DNA from 3 places in the Thermobifida fusca YX genome. Region 1 is predicted to be linked to each of the others. Evidence: predicted binding sites of a transcription regulator. Region 1 holds the regulator's gene; each other region holds the start of a gene.
What was found. The regulator LexA, encoded in region 1, represses DNA repair genes until DNA is damaged. The targets are predictions, from matches to a motif close to TCGAACANNTGTTCGA.
Positions count from the first base shown of each region.

Region 2: the regulator LexA is predicted to act here: its motif matches at 1,627-1,642, upstream of TFU_RS11045 (DUF6504 family protein).
Region 3: the regulator LexA is predicted to act here: its motif matches at 2,483-2,498, upstream of recA (intein-containing recombinase RecA).

Region 1 covers NC_007333.1:2,518,726-2,526,084, forward strand. The annotation lists gene TFU_RS10615 (vitamin B12-dependent ribonucleotide reductase) at 1-2,608, opposite strand, end outside; gene nrdR (transcriptional regulator NrdR) at 2,731-3,192, opposite strand; gene TFU_RS10625 (LysM peptidoglycan-binding domain-containing protein) at 3,418-3,960, opposite strand; gene lexA (transcriptional repressor LexA) at 4,216-4,974, shown strand; gene TFU_RS10635 (hypothetical protein) at 5,175-5,807, opposite strand; gene TFU_RS10640 (hypothetical protein) at 6,094-6,750, opposite strand; gene TFU_RS10645 (hypothetical protein) at 6,952-7,359, opposite strand, start outside.
Region 2 covers NC_007333.1:2,626,449-2,633,807, forward strand. The annotation lists gene TFU_RS11040 (serine/threonine-protein kinase) at 1-1,423, opposite strand, end outside; gene TFU_RS11045 (DUF6504 family protein) at 1,711-1,974, shown strand; gene TFU_RS11050 (hypothetical protein) at 2,105-2,323, opposite strand; gene TFU_RS11055 (sensor histidine kinase) at 2,513-3,640, shown strand; gene TFU_RS11060 (response regulator) at 3,637-4,323, shown strand; gene TFU_RS11065 (polyamine aminopropyltransferase) at 4,329-5,915, opposite strand; gene TFU_RS11070 (DUF350 domain-containing protein) at 5,915-6,337, opposite strand; gene TFU_RS11075 (hypothetical protein) at 6,378-6,788, opposite strand; gene TFU_RS11080 (DUF2617 family protein) at 6,778-7,323, opposite strand; gene TFU_RS11085 (DUF4178 domain-containing protein) at 7,336-7,359, opposite strand, start outside.
Region 3 covers NC_007333.1:943,892-951,250, forward strand. The annotation lists gene TFU_RS03970 (helix-turn-helix domain-containing protein) at 1-67, shown strand, start outside; gene TFU_RS03975 (Dps family protein) at 221-688, shown strand; gene TFU_RS03980 (RrF2 family transcriptional regulator) at 753-1,205, opposite strand; gene TFU_RS03985 (GNAT family N-acetyltransferase) at 1,392-1,907, opposite strand; gene TFU_RS03990 (DUF3046 domain-containing protein) at 2,265-2,459, shown strand; gene recA (intein-containing recombinase RecA) at 2,615-6,148, shown strand; gene recX (recombination regulator RecX) at 6,141-6,698, shown strand; gene rny (ribonuclease Y) at 6,893-7,359, shown strand, end outside.

The DNA of each region.
Region 1 (7,359 bases):
GGGCGTAGGTGACCACTTGGGCAGCGACCTGGGCCGGGTCCTCGCCGGCGGCCTGGGCAGCCCGCTCTTCCGCGGTGAAGACGCCGAGTGCGGCGCGCTCCTCGTACGGCAGGTAGTCCAGGGCGAGGCGGCGGAAGATGTAGTCCACGACCGACTGCGCCATCCGGATGTCGGGGTCGTCGGTCATCCCCGCCGGTTCGAAGCGCATGTTGGTGAACTTCTCCACGTAGGTCTGCAGCGGCACCCCGTACTGCAGCGCGATGGAGATCGCGATGGAGAAGGCGTCCATGATCCCGGCGAGCGTAGAGCCCTGCTTGCCGAGTTTGAGGAACACTTCGCCCAACCCGTCGTCGGGGTAGGAGCCGGCGGTGATGTAGCCTTCAGCACCCCCGACCGTAAAGGAGATGGTCTGGCTGGGACGCCGCTTCGGCAGCCGGCGCCGCACCGGGCTCCGGAGCTCGACGGGGCGGGACTCCTCCTTCTTCTCCTCTTCCTTCTTCGTGGTGGACAACGGCTGGCCGACCTTGCAGTTGTCGCGGTAGACCGCGAGCGCCTTGAGGCCCTTCTTCCAGCCTTCGAAGTAGAGGCGTTCGAAGTCCTCGACCGTGGCTTCCTCGGGCAGGTTGACGGTCTTTGAGATCGCGCCGGAGAGGAACGGCTGGACTGCCGCCATCATCTCCACGTGGCCCATGGGTCGGATGTAGCGCTTGCCGGTGGCGCAGTCGAAAACCTCGTAGTGTTCCGGGCGCAGTTCAGGGGCGTCGACGACGTGGCCGTGCTCAGCGACGTAGTCGACGATGGCCTGGATCTGGTCTTCGTTGTAGCCGAGGGTGCGCAGCGCCCGCGGAATGCCCTGGTTGACGATCTTCATGGACCCGCCGCCCACGAGCTTCTTGATCTTGACCAGGGAGAAGTCGGGCTCGATGCCGGTGGTGTCGCAGTCGAGCATGAAGGAGATGGTGCCGGTGGGGGCGAGCAGGCTGGCCTGGGCGTTGCGCCATCCGTGGCGTTCCCCGAGTTCCAGGCACTCCTTCCACGCGCGGGTGGCGGCGTCGTGGATCGGCTTCTCCAACTGTCCGACCGGGCGGAGTGCGTCGTTGGCTGCCGCGTGCTTGCGCATGACGCGCTTGTGGGCCTCCGCGTTCTTGGCGTAGCCCTCGTAGGCGCCGACGACCCCGGCCAGTTCCGCGCTGCGCCGGTAGGCCGCGGCGGTCATCAGCGAGGTGATCGCGGCAGCCACCGAGCGGCCCCCGTCGGAGTCGTAGGCGTGCCCGGTCGCCATGAGCAGGGCGCCCAGGTTGGTGTAGCCGATACCGAGCTGGCGGTACGCGCGGGTGGTCTCGGCGATCTTCTCGGTGGGGAAGTCGGCGAAGCAGATGGAGATGTCCATCGCCGTGATGACCAGCTCGGTGAGCCGTTCGAACTCCTCGACGCGGAACGAGCCATCCTCGTCGAGGAACTTCATCAGGTTGATCGAAGCCAGGTTGCAGGACGAGTTGTCCAGGTGGACGTACTCGGAGCAGGGGTTGCTGGCAGTGATCCGACCGCTTTCCGGTGTGGTGTGCCAGTCGTTGATGGTGTCGTCGTACTGGATGCCCGGGTCCGCGCACTCCCAGGCGGCCTGAGCCATCTTGCGGAACAGGTCCCGGGCCCGGACCTTGCTGATGACTTCCCCGGTGGTGCGGGCGATGAGGTCGAAATCCTCATCGTTCTCCACGGCACGCATGAACTTGTCGGAGACCCGCACGGAGTTGTTGGCGTTCTGGTACTGGACGCTGATGATGTCAGCGCCGCCCAGGTCCACGTCGAAGCCGGCGTCGCGCAGCACCCGGATCTTGCGTTCTTCGCGTGCCTTGCATTCGATGAACTCTTCGATGTCTGGGTGGTCGACGTCGAGGACCACCATTTTGGCGGCCCGCCGGGTGGCGCCCCCGGATTTGATGGTTCCGGCAGAGGCGTCGGCGCCGCGCATGAAGGACACCGGGCCGGACGCGGTTCCACCAGAGGAGAGCAGCTCCTTGCTGGAGCGGATGCGAGAGAGGTTCACCCCCGCGCCGGAGCCGCCCTTGAAGATCAGCCCCTCCTCCTTGTACCAGTCGAGGATCGACTCCATGGTGTCGTCCACCGACAGGATGAAGCAGGCGGAGACCTGCGCCTTCGACGAGGTTCCGACGTTGAACCAGACCGGGGAGTTGAAGCTGAACATCTGGTGGACGAGGGCGTACTTGAGCTCGTGATCGAAGATCTCAGCGTCCTCGTCGGAGGCGAAATAGCCGTGCTCCCGACCGGCTGCGGTGTAGGTGTCGACGACCCGGTCGATGAGCTGTTTGAGGCTCCACTCGCGTTGCGGGGTGCCCAAGGCGCCGCGGAAGTACTTGCTGGCCACGATCTGGGTGGCGTTCATCGACCAGCTCTTGGGGAATTCGACCCCATCCTGCCGGAAGTTGACCGAGCCATCGCGCCAGTTGGTCATGACGACGTCGCGGCGTTCCCACTCCACAGTGTCGTAGGGGTGGACTCCAGGAGTGGTGAAGACGCGTTGGATCTTCACCCCCCTGCGAGGTTTTCTGCCTTTACGCGTGGCAGAGCCGCTCACCGTCTCGGTCATCGTGCTTCGCTCCCCTTGGTGGAAAGGTGTATCCGAGGGTGGTCGCCGTTCGTCTGCCGTAGCCGGCGGCACCCTGAGTGTCCTCTATGGCTTGTTGAACGCTGTGGTGCCCGGTGGTGGGTTCAGCCCTGGGTTGCTGTGCGCTCTGCCCTCAGCTCCGCGATCTCGCGTTCGAAGTCTTCGAGGGATTCGAAGCTGCGGTAGACGCTCGCGAAGCGCAGGTAGGCGACTTCATCGAGGTCGCGCAGCGGTCCGAGGATGGTCAGTCCGATCTCGTGCGAGCTGACTTCCGCAACCCCGCGGCTGCGGATCTCCTCCTCGACCCGCTGTCCGAGGAGCGCGAGCGCGTCCTCGGTGACCGGGCGGCCCTGGCAGGCCCGTCGGACTCCGGCAATGATCTTGCTGCGGGAGAAGGGCTCCGTGGCTCCTGATCGCTTGGTGACCATGAGCAGCACCGTCTCCTGGGTGGTGAACCTTCTCTCACAGGCCGGGCAGGAGCGACGGCGTCGGATCGCTGTACCTTCTTCTGCGGCCCGGCTGTCGATCACCCGGGTGTCCTGGTTGTGGCAGAAGGGACAGCGCACTGTTTGTCATCCTTCCCAGGTCAACACCGGACAACCACAATTTGTGGATGGTTTCATCCACGAAGGCACTAGATCTAGTGGCCGTTAACCTACGGCTAGAGAGTCTTAGACGCAACCTGAGACAAGTCCGTCCGGCGTGTCGCCACGCACGGCTTCGGACTGCGAACGGTGTGTGTGGCTGGAGATGTTCGCAACTGTGCGGTGTGCGGGAGCGAAGCGTCTGTCTCAGGGGGATGGTAGAACGAGTTCCTGTCCTGGGGTGAGCACCGGTTCGGTGAGGCCGTTGATCTCGACGATCTCGTCCACAGTCTTGCGCGGGTCTTCTGCGGGACGGAGTCGTTCAGCGATCTCCCAGAGCGTGTCTCCCTCGTTGACCACGACCGTGCGTGACCGTTCGGGGAGGTGGAGGAGCGTGTCGGTGGAAGCGTCCGCGTTGGAGGCGCTGAGGGCCAGAAACGCTACGGCGAACAGGGCGCAGCCGGCGGCGGCTGCCGTGCCGAGCAGGCAGAACAGGACGATCCGTCCTCTCCTGGTCAGCCGCGGGGGCCCTGCGGGGACGGGGCGTACGGCCCGTTTACGGGCGGGACTGGCCGGACTTCGCCGGACCTCGGGTGGAGGGACGTCATTGATCCACTCCGGTACCTCCTTGGACCAGTCGTAAAGATCGGTTTCCAGACCGCCGCGGGCAGCGTCCGTGTCGCTCGTAGACCGACAGGAAGCGCGGGCAGCGGATGGCGTGGGGGCATGCGGCAACGCGGCCTGGGACATCGTCCTTCCCTTCGAACCTCCGCCCACCAGAACCGGCGTTCGATTACTACCGCATTCTGGGAAATTTTTCAGCATCATCTCGAACGTTTGTTTGATATTGCCTTGTCCAAGGACTAACGTGGAATGTGTTTCGCTCCGGTAGAGCATCGGCGTCGGTCCTATCACGCCGACGCCCTCGACCTTCGGAACGAGCATTGATGTCGTAGCAAGCCGACAGTCCCCAACGGAGGACACTAACCGCCGAGGAGGCCGGACGTGCCGGAGGAGAACCGCGGAGGGCACCAGCCTTACACGGAGGAGAGTTCCGTCTCCGCACTCCACCCGGTCCGCACGGATGACTCCGTGGGGTCCTCTGCCGAGCAGACAGGTGACGCTCCGACACTCACGGAACGTCAGCGGAGTGTCCTCAACGTCATCCACCGCTACGTGCGTGAGCGGGGATATCCGCCGTCCATCCGGGAGATCGGGGAGGCGGTGGGGCTGTCTAGCCCCTCAAGTGTCGCGCACCAGTTGAAGGTGTTGCAACGCAAGGGGTACCTTCACCGCGATCAGAACCGCCCCCGAGCGGTGGAAATTCGTATTCCACATAAAACTTCCGGACGCACGCGAAGGGAACTCGGCGGGCTCTCCGGCTCCGAGGAAATCGTGGACATTCCCCTGCTCGGCCGGATCGCGGCGGGCGGCCCGATTCTGGCGGAGGAGCATGTCGAGGATGTGCTCTCCCTGCCGCGGCAGCTTGTCGGAGAGGGCACGCTCTTCATGCTCACCGTCGTGGGCGATTCCATGATCGATGCCGCTATCGCCGACGGTGACCTGGTCGTTGTCCGTCAGCAGCCTGACGCTAACAACGGGGATATCGTGGCCGCGCTTCTAGGCGACGAGGCCACGGTCAAGGTCTTCAAGCGTGACAGAGAACACGTCTGGCTGCTGCCGCGAAACAGCGCCTACGATCCCATCAACGGCGATTCTGCGACCATTCTGGGCAAAGTCGTCACCGTTCTTCGCAAGGTATAACGACTTCGCTTCAGTTTGATACGACCCCGTAATTAATCTCTGAATTGTCCTTTTTGGGCCATTTGTCGGTAATTGTTACCGCTGTTTTCTCGTAGGATTTTCCGCCCCGTTGTCTCCACTGGCCTGGCCGCCCCAGGCGCGCCGCAAGGGGCACGCACTGGGGACGGCCAGGACTGGTCACTCTCGTCTGGAACGGTCCGTTACTGGTAGTCGCCGCGGCGGATCTCTTCGAGGGTGGCGCGGGCCAAGGTCTCCGCTTCCTGGATCGCCTCCTCCTCGGGAAGCGACACCCCGAAGTTCACCTTGTCGTAGCAGGACGCGAACGACAGGTTCGCCACGTACGTGGCAACACAGCCGACCTGGTTCTCACTGTCGTACCAGGACACGGCTCCTTCACCGAGGCCGGAGACCTCCGTCGTGGTGTAGTCCTGGGAATACCACTCCAGGTCGTCGCTGGTGTGGTAGCGCTCCCCAGGGTCGTTGAGCATGATCGTGAGGAAGGCGTAGCTGCCGTTGCCCAGGCTGTTGACGTTGTCCCAGGAGCAGTGCTGCCCTTCCCACCATTCCTGGCCGCCGGTGTCGACGTCTTCAACCTCCCCGCGGTAGTCGGGGACGAGCCGTTCCAGCTCGCTGTGCTCCCCCACCGAGCAGCCGGGCAGCATCGTGAAGTCCCCTTCCACCTCGGACGAGGTCGTCCCCTGGGAGTCCGAGGTCTCCCCGGTGGCGGACGTCTCCTGGTCTGAGGTGCTGTCGCTGCTGCTCAGAGCGGCGAATACGAGGATCCCGGCGATACCGAGGACCGCTGCCGCGCCCACGACGATCCCGGCGATCAAGCAGCCGTTTCTCCCTGTCTTCTGCGGAGCAGGCGGATATCCTCCCGCTCCGTACGGCGGGGGAGAGAACTGCGCCCCGTGGGGCGGCTGCCCGGGGGGAGGAGGCGGGGGGCCGTAGGGCTGGGATCCGTACGGGGGTTGCGGCCCGTGCGGCGACGAGGGAGAAGAAGGTTGGGTCATGGGATGATCCTTATCCAACAACAGTGGAAGGTCGTTCGTGTGCGGGGTTTCACGGCATCCCTGGCGGAGGCCGCCCCGGCAGGGCTCTCGACTGCTGGAAGCGGATTCACTCCTGCTCCAGGGTCGCGACGATCTCCTGGGCCACGCTCACGGCACCGTCCATTGCCTCTTCCGCAGAGACCTCCCGGGTGGCGGAGAAGTCCGTGCTGGCCTCGTAGCAAGCGGAGATCATGAGATTGGACTTCCGCACCGCCACGCACCCGTGCAGGGTTGTGGCGTCGTACCACCGCACGGCCTCGTCTCCGAGTCCCGTCACGGCGGTCGTCGCGTTGTCCTCCGATTCCCGTTTCAGATCGGCTCGGGCGGAGGCCTCTCCCCCGTGGCCGAAACGGTTTCCGCTGCGGATGAAGGCCACACTCACGCTCGACGGCATCCCGGGAGAATCCTCCGTGGTCGTCCACCGGCATTGGGTGCCGTCCCACCACGTAGCGCCCTGGGTGTCTACGGGAGCGTCGAGGTCGGTCACGTACCCCTTGACCAGTTGGTCAAGGACTCCGCTCTCTTCGACGAGGGCGCACGGTGGGGCCTCCGCATAGTCCCCGCCGGGACCGCGCAGCCAGACGAGGAGGCCGACTCCTCCGCACCCCAGCAGCACGAGGACGAGTACTGCGCTGACCAGCACAGCCACCGCGCAGCCGCGTCCGCTGCCGCGCGGCTCCTCATGGAGGGTGGCGGACCCGCCGGGGGGAGGCGGCTGGACCATGGACTTCCCTTCACCTGTCCGGAGATCGACGCTCTTCCTCTGCCACCGAGCCAACGTTACTCGCTGGTTCGGACGGGAGGTCTGGCAGAGGAGCCCGATCCCTGAGCATCACTTCACCGGGTAAGAAGCCGCTTACCGCGATAAAGTTCGCGGTAATCTCCCCAAGCCGGGCGGAGCGGACGGTCCGGCTTCCCGGCTCCGTTACAGGGCCGCCGCCACCTCTGCGGCGATCGCCGCTACTTTCTCCCCGGCGTCGGCCCCGCCGTACCAGACCCGGATCGTCAGGTTGCGGTCCCTGGTCGCGGCCTCGGCTCCCTCACCGACCCCGGCGGGCCGCACCAGCGTGTCCCCGCGCGACAGCTCCCCCTCCGCCAAAGCGTCCAGTTCTGCTGCTGCGCGCTCCTCCCCGCTCGATTGGCTGTCGCTGAAGTGGGCGCGGAAGGAGACGATGAGCATCCGCGGGTCCTCACCGGAAGCGTCCAGTGAGGACCACACGCACGACCGGCCGGCGGAGAGCGGGAGCGGCCCAACGGTCTCCGCTTCGAGCACTGCTGCGGGGACCGCGCCTTCCACGGTCGCACTCGGCACTGACGTGCAGGCGGGCGGCTG
Region 2 (7,359 bases), 110 kb from region 1:
GAGCGACCGAGACCGTGGAGGTCCGGGTGTCCCCGTCCGCGCTGAGCGCGTAGCCGCCCTGGTAGTAGCCCGACCAGGAGAAGGTGTTCTCAGGGTCGAAGTCGTAGCCAGCCCACCCGTCCTGGTGGGTGAAGTCGTCTGCGTAGACCTGCATGCCTTCGGGCACTTCAGGGGAGCGGAACAGCACCAGTCCGCCGATGACTGCCCCGGCGAGGAGGGCGACAGCGCTCCCACCGGCGATCGCTATCGCGGGAGAAAAGCGTGTGCCCCGCGTCTTCTGCTCGGTGCCGTTGCCGCCCGGCGGGGTGGGGGCAGCCCAGGGCGGAGTCTGCGGAGAATGCTCGGGGAAGGGGGGAGCGGCTGCGGGCTGCCCGGCGGGAGGAGTAGCCCCGGGGTGTCCGGCGGAGGGTGTAGCGCTGGGCTGTCCGCCGGGAGGAGTGGTGCCCGGCTGGGTGGGAGGGGCCGCTGCTGCCGCGCCCACCTGGGCGGGCACGGCAGCCGGGTTCGGTCCGGAGGGGACCGCTTCCGGCCGCGAGGTGGCAGGCGGGGTCCAAGAGCGCACGACGGTCTCGTGGACCGCGTCCAGGCTCATCTCCTCTTGTCCGACCAGCCGGCTGAGAAGCTGCTGGGCGGTGGGGCGGTTGTCGGGGAATTTGTCCAGCGCGCTTTCCACGAGTTCCCGCAGTGCCGGGTCGAGCCCGGACAGGTTGGGCTGCCCGGCGACGATCTGGTGGAGCACCGCCGGAACAGTGGGGGCGTCGAAGGGGGCCCGCCCGGTGCCCGCGTAGGCGACGAGGCACCCCCACGAGAAGATGTCGGACATGGGGGTGGGGGGTTCGCCCGCGATGAGCTCCGGCGCCAGGTAGGCGGGGGTGCCCATGAGCTGGCTGGAGCGGGTCACCGCGGTGTCGTCGTCCAAGGCGCGGGCGATACCGAAGTCGATCACCTTCGGCCCCACCGAGGACAACAGCACGTTGGCGGGTTTGAGGTCGCGGTGGATGACGCCCGCCCCGTGGATCGCGGTGAGCGCCGCGGCAACCCCCATGGCGAGGCTTTCCAAGGTCCCGCCGTACATCGGACCGTCGGCCTGGATCGCTTCAGCCAGGTTGGGTCCTGCCACGTACTCGGAGACGATGAACAGCGGATCGCCCTCCAACTGCGCGTCGAGTACGGCGGCGGTGGAGAACCGGGCGACCCGGCGTGCCGCTGCCACCTCACGCGCGAAGCGTTGGCGGAACGCGGGATCCTCGCTGAGGTCAGGACGGATCAGCTTGATCGCGACAAGACGTTCCGCAGTGTCTTTACCGAGGTAGACCGTTCCCATACCGCCACGGCCTAGACGACCCACGATGCGGTAGGCGCCCAATTCTGTCGGGTCGCCGGGGCGGAGGGGTTTGGCGCGCTCGTGCCCGTTTCGCGTCACGGTAGGGATTCCTTAGAGGGACAAGGGGGTGCGGTTCGCCTCCCAAAGCCTAGCGATCTCGCCTGGGACAAGGGCGGAGGTATCGCTGCCTGGACGGTCGCAGTCAACCACGAAACCGGGGCATAAGGCGACTCAGTGTGGCAGGGCAGCGTACGGGCACCTTCCCCATTTCCCCTACGCAGCGTGATCTTCTCCCCTATCATTAGAACGCTTGTTCGAACACAGGTGCGAGTTCGGGCACTGGCCGGTCGTGGACGCGCTCATACCGGGAAAGGTGGGGAGCGGTGATGGCAGGACGGGACTACGGGGTCCCCGTGCAGGTCTGGGATCACTACGGGCGGCCGACACGATTCGCATGGCAGGGGCGGATCCACGTAGTCCAGCAGATTCTCGACCACTGGGTGACGGTGCGCGAGGACTACAGCGGCAACGGCAAACGACCGGAGCGGGTCTTCTGGCGGGTCCGTGCCGGCGTTGGGGCGGGCCTCGGGTTGTACGAGCTGCGGTACGACTCCACGACTGAAGACTGGCTGCTGGCCCGGACCGGGTGAGCTGGAAACGCAGCCACGGCGGAGCGGGCGCGCGCCCAGGCGGGTGGGGCCGCGCGCCCGCCGCGTCCCGGGCACGGCGGGATGGGACTACCGAGCGGCAGAGTCCTGGACTGGCGCGGCGCCGCGGGGGTTACTCCGGTACCAGGTTCGCTGCCGCCATCACGACGACGCCCACCACGGCCAGGCTCAGGTTGGCGTACAGCTCATAGCCGGCGAGGAAGTCGAGGTGGGGCAGGATCACCCGGTTGAAGACGTTCAGCAGGAGTCCCATGATCGGCTGGACGTAGAGATGGTCGATGGCCCCGCTGATGCCCATGAGCATCAGCACGAATCCCACTGTCTGCATCATTGACCGCATGCCGGTGACGCTAGACAGGCCACTCGGTCACGCGGATCGGTCAAGAGCACACGTTGGATTGACGGAAGTCGCCGTGTGGCCTCGCGGGCAGCGACGAAAGTAGCGACTGCGGTGACTTCGGTATGGTCTCGGGCCGCGCACCGGAAGACCCCGGCGCAGGGACCGTAGGCTCTTCTCAAGATGACTGCAGCCAAGCGTCCCCGCCGCCTCCGCGACTGGCTCGTGGACTTCGCACTGTTCGCCCTGGCCGTCGTCTGGGGCATCGTACTGTCCGGGCTGCGGATCAGCGCAGCCGAGGTCCCTAGCGTCGTCCCCGCATGGCTGTTCACCCTGGATCAAGCGGTCGGCGCATTGGGCTGCGGGGCGCTGTGGTTCCGCCGCCGCTGGCCCACCGAGGTAGCGGTGGCGCTCGTGCTGCTGTCGAGCTTCTCGGAGATGGTGTCCGGGGCGATGTTGGTCGGGCTGTTCACGGTCGCCGTGCACCGGCCGCCGCGCACTTCGCTGACGGTTTTTGCGCTCAGCCTGCTCGCTGCCGTCGCCTATGCGCTGCTGCGTCCCGAACCCGGCGCTCCCGGCCTGCTGCTGTTCTTCATCGGCGCGGCCTGTCAAGGCACCGCCACCGGCTGGGGACTGTTCGTGCACCACCGCCGCCGGCTCCTCGTGTCGTTGCGGGAACGCGCAGAGGCGGAGGCGCGACGCGCAGCCCGGGAGGAGATCGCCCGCGAAATCCACGACGTTCTCGGACATCGGCTGTCCCTGCTGAGCGTGCACGCCGGAGCGTTGGCGTACCGTCCCGACGCGCCCCCTCAAGACATCGCCCGCGCTGCCCGCGTGATCCGGGAAAGCGCCCACCAGGCGCTGCAGGACCTCCGCCAGGTGGTGGGTGTGCTGCGCGCCCCGGTCGGAGAACTGCCGCAGCCGGTGTTCGCCGACCTTCGCTCGCTCGTGGCTGAGGCCGAGCAGAGCGGGATGCGGATTCGCCTGGTCCAGGAGGTGGCCGGGGAGGTTCCCGACGCGTTGGGCCGGACCGTCTACCGGATCGTGCAGGAAGCGGTGACCAACGTCCGCAAGCACGCCCCAGGTGCGGCGGTGACCGTGGCGGTCAACGGGGCGGCAGGCACCGGGCTGGATGTGGCGGTGACCAATACCGCGCCGACAGCCCCCGCCACAGCGGGCCAGGCTCCTGGCCCAGGGTACGGGCTGCTGGGCCTGGCGGAACGGGTGCGGGTCGCCGACGGGGAGCTGGAGTACGGGCCGCTTGCCGACGGCGGGTGGCGGCTTACGGCTCGACTACCCTGGCCGTCGTGACCCAGCCTGCCGATCCGCCGATCACTGTGCTGCTCGTCGACGATGATCCGCTCGTGCGCGCCGGCTTGACCATAATGCTGGGTGGGGCACCGGACCTGCGGGTGGTGGGGGACGCGGGCGACGGCGCCCAAGCGCTCGCCCTCGTCGACGAGCACCACCCGGACGTGGTGCTCATGGACATCCGCATGCCGGGCATGGACGGGCTGACCGCGACCGAGCGGCTGCGTGCCCGGCGCAACGCCCCCGAAGTGATCGTGCTCACCACGTTCGACGCCGATCAGCACGTCCTGCGTGCGCTGCGTGCCGGGGCCGCCGGCTTCCTGGTGAAGGACACTCCGCCCGAAGAGATCGTGGCGGCGGTGCGGCAGGTGGCCTGCGGCAACCCGGTCCTGTCCCCGACCGTCCTGCGCAGGCTCATCGCGCGGGTCGCCGACCCTGAGGCAGACCTGCGGCGGAGCCGTGCCCGGCAGCGGCTCGCCCACCTCAACGACCGGGAGCGCGAGGTGGCGGTAGCGGTGGGCCGCGGCCTGTCCAACGCGCAGATCAGCGCGGCCCTGCATCTGAGCGTGCCGACGGTGAAAACGCACGTCTCCGCCATTCTGGCCAAGTTCGGTTTCACCAACCGGGTCCAGATCGCCCTGCTGGTGCATGACGCGGGCCTTCTCGACGACGCGACGCCCTGAACTGGTCAGTACCCTTCCCACGCGGTGCGGTGGTAGTCGATGATGCGCGGGTTCAGCAGGGTCGACGGCTGGGATTCGCCCTGCGCCCCAGGCCGCCGGTCTTTGGGGAAGACTTGGGCGGCGTGCAGGACTGCCGCGTCGAGGAAGTCGGTGTCGGGCAGGTCGTCGGGGAGGGTGAGTGCGGGGGCACGGTCGGTCGCGGCGAGGAAGAACCCCCAGTCGCCGAAGCTGGGCACGTCCACGTGGTAGGGGGTGGTGTGCAGTCCGGCTTCCTCCATGCTCTGTCCGACACTCCAGTAGGCGCGGGAGGCGAAGTACGGAGACCCGGCTTGGACGACGACCCGCGCTTCTTCCGCCATAGCCTGCCGGACCAGTCCGTAGAACTCCACCGAATACAGTTTGGCGGTGTTGACGTCGTCGGGGTCGGGGAGGTCCACGACGATCGCGTCGAACTGCTCGGTGGTGGTCCGCAGCCAGGTGAACGCGTCGTCGTGGACGACGGTGACGCGTTCGTCGGCGAACGCATCCCGGTTGAGCGCGGTGATGCGGGGGTGGGTGCGAGCCAGGTCAACTACGGCCGGGTCGAGGTCGACGAGGACAACGCGTGCCACGTCCGCGTATTCGAGGATTTCGCGCAGGGCCAAGCCGTCCCCGCCGCCGAGGACGAGCACGGTGCGGCGCGGCCCGTTCATCACCGGGTGGACGAGCGACTCGTGGTAGCGGTACTCGTCCAGGGAGGAGAACTGGAGGTCGCCGTTGAGGAACAGCCGAAGGTCGGTGCGGGCGAGGTTCTCCGTGAGGACGATCTCCTGGTAGTCGGAGCGTTCCGCGTAGACCACTGGGTCTCGGTAGAGGGCTTGGCGGGCGTCCACTTCGAACCGCTCGGACAGGGCGAGTGCGCTCCCGGACACCGCCATGACCAGGGCGAGCCCGGCGGCGAGTCCGATCCTGCCGCCGCGGGTGAGGGAGTGCCGGAACAGCCAGAGCACGATCGCTATTCCGGTGACCGCGTTGAGGATGCCGACCAGGAGCACGCCTTCCAGCAGTCCGAAGACGGGCAGGAGCAGGAAGGGGAAAGCAAGGCCGCCGATGAGGCCGCCCACGTAGTCGGCGGCGAACAGGTCAGCGACCGCACTGGCGGCCTCTTGACGGCGTATGCGCTGGATGAGGGTCATCAGCAGCGGGATTTCCGCGCCGATGAGGACACCGATGAGGAAGGACAGGCTGACGAGGGCGGGCTGGTAGAGCGAGAACCAGGCGAACGCCGCATAAAGGATCAGGACGGATAGGCCGCCAAGCAGGGACAGCAGGCCTTCCACCACGGCGAACCAGAACGCGGGCCGGTGGGTGAGCTGTTTGGAGGCCAGGGATCCGACGCCCATGGCGAAGACCATGACCGCCAGGACCACGGACGCCTGGGTGATGGTGTCGCCGAGCAGGTAGCTGCCGAGGGCGACGAGAGCGAGCTCGTAGACGAGGCCGCACGCGGCGCAGACGAAGACCGCGAACAGCACGACGAACCGGGCGATCCGCGGGGGCAGGGGCAGGCGTTCCTTCTGCTCGGCTGGTTGCGCCGGTGTGGTGTCGACCATCAGTAGATGGCGGTGGCCACGACCGCTGCGACCGCGAGGTGGGCGGAGGCGTTGACCCAGGCGGCAGGGTGCAGTTCGTTCTCCGCGACGATCGAGCCGAGCTTGCCGGGGGTGAGCAGGTCGATGAGGAGGAAGGACAGTGCCATGAGGAGGAGGCCGACCAGTCCGTAGACAACGGTGGTGACCAGCCCGGCAGCGAGGTCGTTGGCGCTCGCGGCGATGGCGGTGGACACGACGATGGCCACGCCGAGGGTGTTGGACGCAACGATGAGCGTCGCGTTGCGGTTGCGGTTCGTCCAGATCAGTTCGTGGAGCTTGCCAGGGGTGAGTAGGTCGACGATCAGGTAGCCGAGAGCCATGAGCGCGATACCGACTACGCCGTAGGCCAGGCAGGCGACGACGTCGATGAGCAGTGGGTGCATGGGGGTTTCTCCTTCGGTTGAGGGGTGGGAGCGGGTAACACTATTTGCCCCAGCCCGGGCCGCCGCCCCGGGTGGAGCTGCCGCTGCGGTTGGAGCTGCTGTCGCTGCTGTCGACACCGACGTGCCAAGAGAAGCGGTTCCTCTTGCTGCATCCGACGTAGACGTACTCCCCGTTCTTCAGGTCGTAGGCACCGCCGTTGGGGTTGTATATGTAGCGGATTTCGCGGCGGTAGTCGCCAGTGCCGTCGGGCCGGTAGACATAGTCGCTGCCTCGCCGGTCGTAGTCGCCTCGGCCAGGGCTGTAGGTGTACACGATGTCGCGGTCGTAGTCGCCGCAGCGGGACCAGGAGCTGCTGCAGGAGGCGACGAAGACGACGATGAGCGCCAGCAGGCCCAGTCCGATGAGGACTTTCTTCTTGGCGGGGGCGGAGTTGTCGGGGTCAACGGCCATGACCGGGGTCCTCTCTTCCGGAGAGCGGAGGGTGGAGGTGGGTGGTGGACACGGTGGTCACCAGTTCTCCGGTCTGCGGGTAGGCGTGCCAGGTGTACCAGTGCAGGACCGGCCCCGCCCCGGCTACGAGCAGCGCGGTGATCGCGAGGGGGTTTCCGGGGAAGACGGCGAGGAGCGCCCCGGGGTGTTCGGCGAGCCGGTCGCGGACCGTGGTGGTGCGGGCGGTGAACTCGGCGCGGTCGAGGCGGTGCACGGAACTGGTGAAGTGGTAGCGCGCCGTTCCCGGCACGCGGAGGGCTGCCTCGGCGGGCAGTCCGCCGCCGACATCCGGCAGGCAGGCGACGGTCTCCACGAACCGGGTGGGCCCGTGGTCCACCACCACCTGGTGGGAGGCGCCCAGCACGCAGAGGCGGACACGGGCACCGGCCAGGGCCACGGTCCGGCTGACGAGCGGTTCGACGGGACCGTGGGTCACACTCCACGCCAGGTCGGCGGCGCGGGTGTCACTGAACGGGACATCGACGGCGATTCTCATCTCGGTTGCGGCTCAGTTGCCGCCGGGGTAGACGGT
Region 3 (7,359 bases), 1.6 Mb from region 1:
CAGGCTCGGCATCGACTCCACCATCCCCGATCGCGTTCCGGAGGTTGTCGACATGGTGGGGGTGTAGGCCCGCCCCCGCGAAGCCGAACGGGTCGACCGCGGTGCACACGGTCGACCCGTTCGCGCTCCCTCCCCGGAGTGCTTTTCCTGGGTTTTCCCCGGCAGGTCTGGGGTAGTGGACTCCCCGTTGTCACTGCTATCGCACATCGGGGGTTGAACCATGGCCAAGATCCACAGCGCGCTGAGCGAAGAAGCCCGCAAGTCTGTCGGACAGACGCTCCAAGCCGCGATCGTCGATCTGATCGACCTCACGCTGCTGGGCAAGCAGGCGCACTGGAACGTGATCGGCCGCAACTTCCGTTCCATCCACCTGCAGCTCGACGAGCTCGTGGAAGCGGCACGCAAGCACACGGACACTCTCGCGGAGCGCGCCATCGCGCTCGGGGTGAACCCGGACGGGCGGGTGAGCCGGATCGCCCAGGACACCCGTCTTCCCCAGCTCGACCCCGGCTACATCCAGGACGACAAGGTGGTCGCGTTCGTGGTGGAAGCGCTCAGCGGCGCAGTCGACCGCTTCCGGGAGCACGTCAAAGCCACGGAGGAAACCGACCCGATCACGCAGGACCTGCTCATCGCGGCAGCCCAGGACCTTGAACAGCAGCACTGGATGTTCCAGGCCATGAGCTAGCCCTGGTCGGGCGGCGCTGACTTCCTGTGCTGCAGGGGCCGCAGCGCGGCCGGGGGATGAGGGGTCAGCTCGTCCAGGCCTCGGGGTTCTCGGCCAGTGAGCGGACGGATTCCGGAAGCTGCGAGGTGGCCACGTGCTCGAGGGTCACCGATTCGAGGATGGCCCGCTCACTGGCCCGCAGGGCGATCCACACCTGTTGCAGGCTGCGCGCCGCACCGTCGTATTCGAGGTGCTCGGGGCGTTCTCCACGCACGTTTGCCAGCGGGCCGTCCACGGCGCGGATGATGTCGGCCAGCGAGATCTCCGAGGCCGGGCGTGCCAGCCAGTATCCGCCGACCGGCCCACGCTGACTGCGCACCAGGCCGGCACGGCGCAGTTGCGTCAGGATGTTCTCCAGGAACTTGCCAGGAATGGCTTGGGCACGTGCGAGCTGCTCGGCCGTGACGGGACCGCCACCGACGGCCGCAAGTTCGGCAGCGGCACGGAGTGCGTAATCAACCCGGGCGGAAAGGCGCATGCTGCGATTATGCCTTGGAATCCGAAGAGGTCCGGCCAGTGGGGCGGCCGAGGAGCAGTCGAGGAATGCTGCCGTAGTGTCTCATCCGCTGGTTCTCCTCCAGGGACTGTCCGGTGGGCGCGCCTGCTCCCCGCTGCCGGGAAGTCCCGGCGGGCAAGGCCGCACGTCACACTTGTCCCTTCCAGGCTACCTACCGGTCGCGGTGGTGCGGTCCGGAGTGAGACGGCGCCGCATCACGACGCGGGGGAGGACCGCGATTCCGGCTGCAATCTCTTCGCGCCACTGCCGGGCTAACTGCGGTCCCCACTCCGGTTCCGGGAGCACCGTGAAACCGTGCCGTGCGTACCAGGGCGCGTTCCAGGGCAGGTCGCGGAAGGTCGTCAGGGTAATCCACGGGGAGCCGTGCTCTTGCGCGTACGCGCAGGCTGCCGTGAGCAGGGCGGTTCCGATGCCGCGGCGCCCGTAGTCGGGGTGGACGGAGAGCTGCTCCAGATGGGCGGCGCCGTCGAGGACGGTCAGCGCGGCGAAGCCTACGGGCGGCCTGCCGGCCACGAGCACGGCAGCAGCCTGGTCGAAGAGGTCGTCCGGGTCGTCGTCCGGCAGGTGCACTCCGGCGCGGGCGAACAGTGTGTCGGCGGCCCGGCTCACTTCGACGAGTCGCGGCCGGTCCGCTGCGGTCATGGGGCGTATCGTGTGGTCCATTGCTGTGGATGGGCGCGGTTCTCAGACGGGACGCCGGATGCGGCAGGTGTTCCGGGGCCGTGCGCCAACCTATCCGTTTCAGAAGCGTCGGTGTGCCCGGGGCAGTATCGGCTGGACGGTCTGGAGGATTGTGCAGCGCACCCGTCAGCATTGAATGTGATCTAGTTCATAGAAGCCGGGTGGTGGGGTGGATTCTTCCGGTACCGGGCGGGCGCCCCTGCCAGCACACTCCGCGGCCGTGCGGGGAGCGTTCGCCAGCGGGGCGCGCAGACCGCCCCGCGCCTCCCCGGAGCGCTGGGGGACATGCCGCGGCATGCCGGAGTGGCAGAGCGGAACGGGGCCGATACTGGAGGAGAGATGAGACTGTCCCACTTCTGGCAACGCATGGAAGAACACTTCGGCGCCGCCTACGCCGAAAGCCTCTCCCGCGACTACGTGTTCGAAGAACTCGGCTCCCGGACCATCCGCCAGGCCCTCGACGACGGGTTCGACGCCAAAGAGGTCTGGCACGCCGTCTGTCAGGCTTTCGACCTGCCCGCACACGTCTACTGAGGCGGGCCGCGAGCACCAGTCAATCGAACAAAGGTTCGGGTAGGATGGGGCGCGCCTGAGCCTAGAGTGGCTTCAGAGTGGCCCGCCTTTGGGCGCCGCAGCCGACCGGGGGACGGCCCGGAGGTTGTCCACAGCGGGGGAGCACACGTCGCGGGATGTCACTGGCGCGGCGTAGCGTCACCCCCATCATGAAGAAGAAGGCATCGACCCAACAGGGGTTTCCCGTGGCAGCTTCTGATCGAGACAAGGCTCTTGAAACCGCACTCGCGCAGATCGAGCGCCAGTTCGGCAAGGGCACCATCATGCGCCTCGGCGACGACAACCGCCCGCCCATCGAGTCGATCCCCACCGGGTCTATCTCCCTGGACGTGGCGTTGGGAATCGGGGGCATCCCACGCGGCCGGATCGTCGAGATCTACGGTCCGGAGTCGTCAGGGAAGTGCCTTACCGCAGACACCTACGTCTGGACCGACCGCGGTCTGGAGACGGTGGCCGAGGTCTTCGGCCGAGCCGGGCTGCCGCTCTCCAGCACCAGCCGTGTCACCGACGTCCGGGACCGGGACATCCGGGTCGTCAACGAGAAAGGCGAGCTCGAACAGGTCGCCGCGCTCACCCACAACGGCCGCCAGCCGGTGGTGCGGATCACGGTTGCTTCGGGACGCCAGGTCACGGTCACCCGCAACCACCCGCTGCGCGTCATGAACGACGACGGGTTCATCGTCTGGCGCGAAGCGGGACAGCTCCGCGAAGGAGACGTGCTCGTCTCTGCGGCGTTCGGCGCGGTGCAGGCCGCCAGTGGTGGGGGCCTCAGCGAGGATGAGGCCGTCCTCCTCGGCTACCTGACTGCGGCGGGCTCCCTCGACCCTGCGGGGCACGTCTGCTTCACCACCACCGACATCGAGACCGGTGCGGAGTTCGCTGCTCTCGCCGAATGGCTGCTCGACACCACGGTCACCGCTGTCCCCGGCGACGGCCAGGTTGCCTACGTGCTGTCCGACCCGGCGGCCCGGCACACCCTCGCCGAACGGTACGGCGTCGACTACGCCGCTGCCGCCCGGATCCCGCAGTGCGTGCGGACCGCGGGCGACAAGATGCAGCGTGCATTCCTCGCCGCCCTCTACACGGCCGCTGGCTGGACCGACACCTCGGCGGCTGTCGGACTGCGCACTGCCTCCGCGCCACTGGCCCGTGAAGTCCAGTACCTGCTCTACGGTTTGGGAATCCCCGCCGATCTCGACCGCAGCCACGGGAATGGGCAGCACCCGTGGGCCGTCACCATCAGCCCTGCCGCAGCACCCCGCTTCCACACCGAGGTCGGTTTCCGCACCGCCCAGCAGAGCCCCCAGACTGGGCTGCACGAGCCCACCCCGCAGGTGGAAGCCATCCCGAACCTCACCGGGCTGATCCACGCGCTGCGGGACAGCATCGGCGACCGCGCGGAGAGCACCGACGACCCGTTCCCCGCGGCCAGCGGCGGAGCCTACGACCGGGACCAGGTGCGCCGCGTCATCGACTGGGCGAAGCGCCGCACAGACGAGGCCCCGGCGACTGCCAACGCGATCCTCGGCTACCTCACACAACTGACGGACGCCCGCTACACCTACGAGCCGATCACCGCCGTCGAGGACGCGGGGCAGCAGCCCACCTTCGACCTCATGGTGCCGCGCACCCACAGCTTCCTCGCCAACGGCATCCTGTCGCACAACACCACGGTCGCCCTGCACGCCGTCGCCAACGCGCAGCGGGCCGGCGGGATCGCCGCCTTCATCGACGCCGAACACGCGCTCGACCCCTCGTATGCGGAGAAGATCGGCGTCAACATCGACGACTTGCTGCTGTCCCAGCCGGACACGGGAGAACAGGCGCTGGAGATCGTCGACATGCTCGTCCGCTCCGGCGCGATCTCCATCATCGTCATCGACTCGGTGGCCGCCCTCGTGCCGCGCGCCGAGATCGAAGGCGAGATGGGCGACAGCCACGTCGGCCTGCAGGCCCGCCTCATGTCCCAGGCCCTGCGCAAGATCGCCGGAGCCCTCAACCAGACGAAGACCACCGCGATCTTCATCAACCAGCTCCGCGAGAAGGTCGGCGTGATGTTCGGCTGCATGCACTACGACACCCTGGTCACACTGGCCGACGGTACACAGGAGAAGATCGGCACTATCGTCGACCGCAAACTGGACGTCGAAGTCCTCTCCTACGACCCGGAGACGGACCGGATCGTCCCCCGGCGGGTCGTCAACTGGTTCGACAACGGGGCCGCCGACCACTTCCTGCAGTTCACGGTCGGCCGATCCGGCAAGCCCGGCGGGGCGCAGTTCACGGCCACCCCCAACCACCTGATCCGCACCCCGGGAGGCTGGCGGGAAGCCGGTGAGCTGATCGCCGGGGACCGGGTCCTCGTGCACGAACCGCACTACCTGAACGAGCAGCAGCGCCAGGTTGTCTACGGCTCCCTGATGGGTCGCGGCACCCTCGTGCCGGACCGGCACGGCGGCCCTGGCGTGCACTTCTGCATGGCGCACACCGCCGAGCAGGCGGCCTACCTCGACTGGAAGGTCTCCCTGCTGGGGAACATCGCCCACTCCCGGACCGCCGAGGCGTCGGCCACGGTGGGCGTCGAGTTCACCCCGATGCCGGAACTGAGCGAACTGCACCGGGTCGTCGACTTCGGCGACGGGCACACCCACCTCACCTGGGAGTTCCTCAAGCAGCTCACCCCGCTGGCGCTGGCCGTGTGGTACCTGGACGCCGGCACTCTCACCATCCCGCAGTCCGGGACGGACGACGACGCCCGGGTCCAGATCGACGTTGAGACGCTCAGCCCCGGCTCCCGGCAGCGGCTGGTGGAGTACCTGCGCGACACCCACGAACTGGACGCTGCGGTGGTCCAGCAGGGCGCGGACGCGCGGAGCCTCCTCGAGTTCACGCCTGCGGCCACGGTGCGATTCCTGGAATTGGTCGCCCCCTACGTGCCCGAGTCCATGAGCAGCATGCTGCTCGCCCAGTTCCGCGGACGCTGCTCCGTCACCCCGGAGTACAGCGACCCGGTGCAGCGTCTCGTGGCCGCCCCGGTGCTGGACATCCAGGTCAAGCCCGGAAGCACGCGCAAGTTCGACATCGAAGTCGAGGGGAACCACAACTACTTTGTGGACGGGGTCATGGTGCACAACAGCCCGGAGACTACGTCGGGTGGCCGGGCGTTGAAGTTCTACGCCTCCGTCCGCATGGACGTGCGCCGGATCGAGACCTTGAAGGACGGCACGGAAGCCGTCGGAAACCGGACCCGGGTCAAGGTCGTCAAGAACAAGCTGGCTCCGCCGTTCAAGCAGGCCGAGTTCGACATCCTCTACGGGGTCGGCATCTCTCGGGAAGGCGGCCTGCTCGACCTCGGCGTGGAGCACGGGATCGTGCGCAAGTCGGGAGCCTGGTACACCTACGAAGGCACCCAGCTCGGCCAAGGCAAGGAGAACGCCCGGAACTTCCTGCGGGCCAACCCGGACATGGCCGACGAGATCGAAAAGCGCATCAAGCAGAAGCTGGGCATCCCCACGGGCGACGACAGCGCCCCCGCCGAGGAGGCTGCCAAGGACGAGGCGAAGGCCGCGTCCACGACCAAGCGCACCACCCGCAAGACCACGGCGTCGACCTCCGCGTCGAAGTCGGCGGCGCCGAGCACGGATGCCTGACCGCGCCGCAGACGGCAGGGACGGTCCTCCGGGCGGCTCCGCCGCCCCGGAGGACCTCTACGCCCGGGCCCGTGCCATCTGCTTGCGGCTGCTCACCCGTGCCCCGCGCACCCGGGCGCAGCTCACCGACGCGCTGCGGCGGCGGGAGATCCCCGACGAGGTCATCGAAGCGGTGCTGGACCGGTTCGGGGAAGTCGGGATCGTCGACGACGCGGTTTTCGCTGAAGCGTGGGTGGACTCCCGGCACGCGGGACGCGGGCTGGCGCGTCGGGCGCTCGCCGCGGAGCTCCGGCAGCGCGGCGTGGACGAGGACACGGTGCGCGCGGCGGTCGATGGGCTCAGCCCGGCACAGGAGGAGGCCACGGCACGCCAGTTGGTGCGCCGCAGACTCGCCGCGACCCGGGGGAAACCCACTGAGGTGCGGGTGCGGCGGCTCATGGGCATGCTGGCGCGCCGCGGATACTCCGCTGGTCTGGCCTATCGGCTCGTCCGCGAAGAGCTGGAAGCGGAAGGCGTCGAAGTGGACTTCCCGTCCCCTGAGGAGGGATGAGCCCGCTGCGACGCGTATCGGTGTGATGTCCCCAGGGTCACTGTTCTCTTTAATCTCGTTTGAGCAAGCATTAACCCGAGAGTCCGCGGGGTAACCCCTATCCCGACAGAGGACGCGCACGAGCGCGCGGCAGAACCGTCCAGCCAGCCACGCACAGTGGTCGGACCAGGGCGGAGTGCGGTGGGGGGAGCTCCATGGACGGAGTGGCCGACCTTGTGGTCATCGCACTTCTCGGAGCGTTGACGCTGCTGACCGCGGGTCATGTGCTTGCGCTCCGCTCGCGCAGCCGAGCCGTCGCCGCGCAGGCGCAGCAGTGGGCCGACCGCATCCGGGCCGACGCGGAGAACGCCGCCCGCAGCCACCAGGACCGCCTGCTCGCGGAAGCCGCCGCATACCGGGCAGAACTCGACCGGCGGGAGCAGCGGATCGCCGCCCAGGAGCAGCGCATCGAGAGGGAGCTGCGCCGGTTGGATGCGGCGCGCCGCCAGCTTGACGAGCGGACCGCCCAGCTCGACCAGCGCGCAGCCGAACTGGCCCGCCTAGCAGAAGAACGGCGGGCTGTTTTAGAGCAGGCTGCGGCGCTCACCGCGGAGGAGGCGAAAGCCGCGCTCGTTGCAGACATCGTGGACCAGGCGAAACGGGAAGCCGCTGTCCTCGTCCG